DNA from 3 places in the Bradyrhizobium sp. CCBAU 45321 genome. Region 2 is predicted to be linked to each of the others. Evidence: riboswitches for the same ligand, from Rfam matches in the RefSeq annotation. Region 2 holds a riboswitch; each other region holds the start of a gene.
The links. Region 2 has a riboswitch for cobalamin ahead of ACM43_RS10205 (ribonucleoside-diphosphate reductase subunit alpha). Riboswitches for the same ligand answer to the same signal wherever they lie in the genome.
Positions count from the first base shown of each region.

Region 1 (2,194 bases), on a different contig from region 2:
TTCCGACAGCGGCGTCTCGTGATCGAGATTGTCGTCCGCCGCGCGCTGCGCTTCCACCGCAGCCGGATCCGGCGCGAAGCGGCCGGCCGCGACGGCCTCGGCGTCGGCCAGCGCGATCACGCCGTCGACCGTGATGCGCGAGCGGATCTCCGGCCAGTCGAACGCCTTCAGCAGCGGCTTTGGCAGCGCCAGGCCCGAGGTCTCGATCAGGATGTGATCGGGCCGCACCGGCCGCGCCAGCAATTGCTCCATGGTCGGAATGAAATCGTCGGCGACGGTGCAGCAGATGCAGCCATTGGCGAGCTCGACGATGTTCTCCTCCGGGCAGTTCGCATCGGCGCAGGACTTCAGGATCTCGCCGTCGACGCCCTCGCTGCCGAACTCGTTGACGAGCACCGCGAGCTTCTTGCCGCCGGCATTGCTGAGCAGATGCTGGATCAGCGTCGTCTTGCCGGAACCGAGAAAACCGGTGACCACCGTGACGGGGACTTTTGCGAGCGAGTTCATTCAGCGGCCTCCGGCACGACGGCAATGGGGGGAATGCGGGCAAGCGACTGCTTGCGGAAGATCTCGGGACGGCTGCGCCATGGCACGATTCCGTCGGGCGCCGCCGCGTAGGCCGCAGCGCCCGCGACCACGTCCTGCGCATTCGCATCGGACAGGCGGCCATAGACATAGGACCAGCGGCCGGGCGCGCTGAGCGCGACCGAGCAGCCTTGGCTGCAGGCCGACAGGCATTCGACGGGAACCACGCTGACGCCCTCGGGCACGCCGGCCTCGAGGATCGCGCCATGCAGGCGCTTGCCGGGCGTCGTCTCGCCCTCGCCAAGCGTCTGGCCGGCGCGGCAGGTGATGCAGACATGAAGTGTGACGGTCATCGCCTCTTCCAGATAACAGCGGGAGGCGATGAGGCGCACGGACCATTCTCCAGAAAGGCCCGCTTCCCCGTCGCGGAACACCCCGTCCGCCGGTCCAAAACTCGTCCGCGCTGGCAGGTCTCCCGGCTTGCGGAGCAGGGTTTTGGCCCTTCGATCCCCGCCTTCCCGATTCCAAAAGGAATCAGTGGCTTCGGGCATCTCTCCGGTCACGGTCGCGGGGGCGGCTGCAGTTTGGATCCAGATCTTGCCGATTCGGACCCTATCGCATTCCCTCTTCGCCTGTCATAGGACAGGAACCAACGCCGGGCCACCATTTGCCGGTGGCCGCCACTTGTCAAGCCGAAGGACCGGGTCCCATGACATCTGAACCGGATACCCAAACAGCCGAGGAAACCGACATCAGGCATGCCCAGAAAATGGCGAAGAAGAAGGCCGCCCGCGACAGGATCATGGCGACCAAGAGCGGCGAAAAGGGCCTGATCATCGTCCATACCGGCGCCGGCAAGGGAAAATCCTCCTCCGCCTTCGGCATGATCGTCCGCTGCGTCGCGCATGGCTTCCCTTGCGCGGTGGTGCAATTCATCAAGGGCGCCTGGGATACGGGCGAACGGCGCCTGCTCACCGGCCATTTCGGCGATCTCTGCCAGTTCCACGCGATGGGCGAAGGCTTCACCTGGGAGACGCAGGACCGTGCCCGCGACATCGCCGCAGCGCGCGCCGGCTGGGAGAAGGCCAAGGAGCTGATCCTCGACGAACGGCTGCGCATGGTCGTGCTTGACGAGATCAACATCGCGCTGCGCTACGATTATCTCGATATCGCCGAAGTCGTCGAGTTCCTGACGACCCAAAAGCCTGCGATGACGCATGTCGTGCTCACCGGGCGCAACGCCAAGGACGAGCTGATCGAGATCGCCGACCTCGTCACCGAGATGACGCTGGTCAAGCATCCGTTCCGTTCCGGCATCAAGGCGCAGGCCGGCGTCGAGTTTTGATGCTGATGAGATCGGATTCTAATGCTGCGCCAAGGGAGGTATGCTCCCTCCCCCGCTTGCGGGGGAGGGTTGGGGAGAGGGTATCTCCGCAATCGAGAGCCCCCAAGAGGAGAAAACCCTCACCCGTGCCTTCGGCACGACCTCTCCCGCAAGCGGGAGAGGTGCAACGAGCCCGCAGCTGCTTGATTCAACTCAATCCCATTCCGCTTTAAAAGATATCGATGGCACGCGCATTGATGATCCAGGGGGCCGGCTCGGACGTGGGCAAGTCGCTCATCGTCGCCGGCCTCGCGCGCGCCTTCACGCGCCGCGGTCTACGGGTGC
Region 1 is NZ_LFKZ01000119.1:147,932-150,125, forward strand. Features, by position in the region: gene cobW (cobalamin biosynthesis protein CobW) at 1-507, opposite strand, end outside; gene ACM43_RS16205 (DUF1636 family protein) at 504-878, opposite strand; cobalamin riboswitch at 974-1,194, opposite strand; gene cobO (cob(I)yrinic acid a,c-diamide adenosyltransferase) at 1,235-1,870, shown strand; gene ACM43_RS16215 (cobyric acid synthase) at 2,092-2,194, shown strand, end outside.
Region 1: it holds a riboswitch for cobalamin, as region 2 does, so the genes downstream of both, ACM43_RS16205 (DUF1636 family protein) here and ACM43_RS10205 (ribonucleoside-diphosphate reductase subunit alpha) in region 2, are expected to answer to the same signal.

Region 2 (2,194 bases):
TCCGGCGCCACCGTGATGAAGTGGGTGAGCACGTTGTCTAGGAAGCGCATGACGTCCTCGATGAAGCCGGGCTCCTTATTCCACTGGTCCCAGGTCTCGAGGTTGAGCGACGACAGGCAGCACACCGCTGTGCGCTCCTCGCCGCGATGATCGATGCCGGTCGGCAGGGTAATCTCGCTGCACAGGTTGGAGGTCGAGACCTTGAGGCCTAGCTCGCGCTGGTGCTTGGGGAGCGCGCGGTTCACGGTGTCGATGAACAAGAGATAAGGCTCGCCGGTTTGCAGCCGGTTCTCAAGGATGCGTTGCCACAGCTGGCGGGCATCGATCTCGCGGACAACCTCGTTAGTGTTCGGGCTGCGCAGAGCGACTGCGGTGCCGGCACCCACGGCACGCATGAACTCGTCGGTGACGTTGATGCCGTGATGCAGGTTGAGGCTCTTGCGGTTGAAGTCGCCAGACGCCTTGCGGATCTCGAGGAACTCCTCGATCTCGGGATGGTGGATATCGAGATAGACCGCCGCCGAGCCGCGCCGCAACGAGCCCTGGCTGATCGCCAGCGTCAGGCCGTCCATGACGTGGATGAACGGGATGATGCCTGAGGTGGCGCCGCCCTTCACCTTCTCGCCGATCGAGCGAACATTGCCCCAGTAGGTGCCGATGCCGCCGCCATTGGAAGCAAGCCAGACGTTCTCGTTCCAGGTACCGACGATGCCTTCGAGCGAGTCCGACACCGAGTTGAGGAAGCAGGAGATCGGCAGGCCGCGCGTGGTCCCGCCGTTGGAGAGCACCGGTGTGGCCGGCATGAACCACAGCCGAGACATCGCATCATAGAGACGTTGGGCATGCGCTACATCGTCCGCGAAAGCGCAAGACACCCGCACGAACATGTCCTGGTAAGTTTCGCCGGCGAGCAGATAACGGTTGGTCAGCGTCAGCTTGCCGAATGATGTCAACAAGTCGTCGCGAGACGGATCGAGCGTGAGGTCGGCCGGCTTTGGCGATGGCGCGAGGGGCCACGGCAGCGGAGCCGGCGATGGCGAAAGGGGCACCAGACACGGCTCAGGCGCGGCAGGCTTCGCCTGCGCTAGGCGCGGCCGCACACTCGGTGGCGCGACGAGATGACCATGCTGATCGAAATCGTAAGACGGCGACATCGGCAACCCCGCGATGTTTGAGGCTGGGGGCCGTGCGGACGACTTGCGAGGAGATCGGACAAATATCACCAGCTGCAAGCGACCCACCGGGGCACCCCGCCCGAGGACTTTCGTTCAGTCGCGGCAGGTCTCCTGGCTCGCGGGTCGCTGGGGCTGTCGGCCTTCCCAGCGCTGTCGCGCCAGTGACCATGATGACAACCGCTCGCCGCTTACAGTTGCGGGGGCAGCCTCGGAATAGCCGTTGCCGGCGCACCGGGTTCCCTCTTAGCTTCCATCCTACGAGATGCGGGAATGGAAGACCGTGACGGGCTACATATAGGCGCCGCTCGCGGAGATTCGTCAAGGCGGCGCCGTCAAGTTAACGAATTGGAGCAGCCCCGAGGTCAAGGTTCGGCGAGCGCTTGTCGTGGAGATCTCGCGCCAAGTCGCAAAGGCTCGCTCGCGCGAAACACGACGGAAGTCGGCAGTGACGGCTCCGAGAGAGAGGATGTGGAAAAGGTTCGTGACCTGATCATGAACTGACAGAAAAATTGAGCCTGACGGGACGATTTGAAGCGCTTCATGATCCGATCGCGTCGCCTGTTACCCTTGCGGCGTTCGTGGTCTGGACTATCCCTTCACCCGGCGATGTCCGCTGTAGGTGCTTCCCGTCGAGTCTCCACCCCTCCCCTGGCAGGGGCTTGGCTCGGGGAATCACTTTCCAACTGAAAGTGCCTTATGTGATGGGCTACGCGACCGTGGGGCTCGCAGGCGGCGTGGTCGCGCGCTTTGTTCACGATTCCAAAAGCTGCTTGGTTTGCCTCCATGAACATCGGAAGGACGAGAAACATATATCCAAACCGCGTCTCGATAATACCGGAATGGTCACGCCGTTAGGGTGCAATGCGCCTACATTCACCGGAGGAGGCTTTGATCTGCAAGAAGTCTCGCTTGAAGTCGTCCGCAGTGCGGTCGGATTCATGAAAAGCTAACGGGCCTTACGGCGGGCGAACCCACATTCGCGTTTATATCACCGGCGGGTTTCTGCTTAGCATCGAACT
Region 2 is NZ_LFKZ01000085.1:378-2,571, forward strand. Features, by position in the region: partial or broken gene ACM43_RS10205 (ribonucleoside-diphosphate reductase subunit alpha) at 1-953, opposite strand, end outside; cobalamin riboswitch at 1,260-1,473, opposite strand; partial or broken gene ACM43_RS10210 (hypothetical protein) at 1,494-1,735, opposite strand.

Region 3 (2,194 bases), on a different contig from region 2:
CGCGCACGGGAAGATCGAATTCGGCGATGCGCGTCGTTTTGTTGGTGAGCACACCGGCGCAGATCGTTCGCCTGAGATCGGCGAGATCGGATTTCGCAGTCCCCTTGCGCGGGATCAGGATGAGATCGGCCGCGTTGATGGCGCGGGTCGCGGCGCGCGTGAGCTGCTCGGGATCGCCGCAACCGATGCCTATCAGGGAGAGCGTGAGCATCGCGAGCGCGACGGGCGGCCACGGCGGCCGCCCTTTCGCTTGTCTCTCAGGCCGCGTTGTGAAGGCGCGGCGTGACGAGGCCGGGCGCGGTGACGCCACGCAGCGACTTCGCCAGCGCCAGCACGGCGAGATCGGCCAGCGGCTCGATCACGATGACCAGCGCATAAGCGGCAGCGAACGTCGCAATGCTGGCGAGGTTGCTGATCGCAAAGCCGGAGCCATAGAGCGCCCAGAACGCCACCCATGCGATCACGCCGGCCTGGTAGGTCGTCGAAAGCGCCAGCGCCTGACCGTATTTCAAATCGACATAGGCGGTGTTGCGGGCAATGATCCGCGTGGCGATCGCCTGGATCGCGAACAGCGGCACCAGCAGCGTGGTGACGTTCATGCCGTATTGCGGCAGGTCGACCGGCTCCAACAGCATACCCTGAAGCAGCAGGCCAAAGGCAAGGCCGAAGGCCGCGGGCGCAGCGCCGAATAACAGGAACAAGGTCGAGCCGAGGATGAAGTGCACCTCCGATACCCCGACCGGGAAGTGCGGCAGGATCTCGAAGAAGACGAAGACGAGAGCGGTGGTGGCCAGCGTCCGCGCAGCGAACGAGCCGATGCCCTGCTCGCGCACGGTCTCGACCGCCAGCTTCAGCGCAACGCCGCCTGCGGCGATGCCGGTTGCGTAACTCAGCACGAGCTTGGCGCCTGTGACCAATCCTGGTTCGATATGCATGGCTCAGTTCCTTCCTGCCGTCACACCCGACGGCCTTGGCCTCAATACGTGCACGGCCGGTCTCCTGGCTCGCGGTTCACTGGTTCTCCGGCCTTCCCGGACCTTGCGGGTCCAGTGGCGGTTCGGAGGCCCTCACCACTTACAGTCGCGGGGGCGGCTGGGGTTTTGGGCGCCGCAACTGGGTCCGCCCATCCCCATTCCCGATTATGCTCCGGCGCTTTGCGCCGCGTCGAGCACCATGCCTCTCTTGTGTGCCCCTTTCGCATTGCAGGCGTCAAGGGGCGAACCGCTGCCGGAGCCGTCATGCCGGATATTCTCCCGCCAGCGCACCGAACAGGATCACGGCGGCGGTGGAAGCGGCGCCGCCGCGCGCAAGCTGCTCGGCGAGCTCGGCAATGGTGGTGCGGACCAATCGTTCGTCAGATCGCCCGAGGGATTCGGCGAACAGCGCCGGGGTGCCGGCGGCGAGCCCGTGCGCGATCAATTTTGCGGCAAGCGCCGGAAACGTGCGCCGGCCCATATAGACCACGGTCGTCGCCTCGGGATCGGCCAGCGCCGCCCAATTCAAATTGGGTGGCAGCTCGCCGGTGACGTCGGCACCGGTGATGAACTGCACGCGGCGGGAGGTATGCCGGCGGGTCAGGGGAATACCGGCCTGCGCGGCGGCAACACAGGCGGAGGTGACGCCGGGAACGATCTCGTAGCCGATGCCGGCATCGCGCAGCGTCTCGATCTCCTCCTCCAGCCGGCCGAAAATGCCGGCATCGCCCGACTTCAGCCGCACCACGCGGGCGCCGGTTGCGGCGTAGTCGACCAGGAGACGGTTGACGTGGTGCTGCTTGGTCGAAGGACGCCCGGCCCGCTTTCCCACCGCGACGAGATTGGCACCGGGCCGGGCGAGATCGAGGATCGCGCCGGAGGCAAGATCGTCATAGAGCACGACGTCGGCCTCGCGCAGCCGCGTAGCGCCCTTCACCGTGAGGAGCTCGGGATCGCCGGGGCCGGCGGAGACGAAAGTGACGAAGCCGCTCACCGGTCCTCCGCGATCAGATGGAAGAACGTGCCGGTGGCATGGCCACGACGCGAGCCGGTTTCGGCAATGACCGCGCCGGTGGCATCGTGCACGATCGCGAGCGGCGTATCGGGCTGGGCGAGGATGGTCGAATAGTGGAACTCGTGGCCGCGCAGGCGCGCGCCAGGCTTATGCCCCGGCATCGGCGCGGCCAGTTCGGCAAGACGATAGCCGAGATGCATGCGGC
Region 3 is NZ_LFKZ01000119.1:134,582-136,775, forward strand. Features, by position in the region: gene cobF (precorrin-6A synthase (deacetylating)) at 1-211, opposite strand, end outside; gene ACM43_RS16140 (energy-coupling factor ABC transporter permease) at 258-935, opposite strand; cobalamin riboswitch at 973-1,191, opposite strand; gene cobA (uroporphyrinogen-III C-methyltransferase) at 1,237-1,968, opposite strand; gene ACM43_RS16150 (cobyrinate a,c-diamide synthase) at 1,965-2,194, opposite strand, start outside.
Region 3: it holds a riboswitch for cobalamin, as region 2 does, so the genes downstream of both, ACM43_RS16140 (energy-coupling factor ABC transporter permease) here and ACM43_RS10205 (ribonucleoside-diphosphate reductase subunit alpha) in region 2, are expected to answer to the same signal.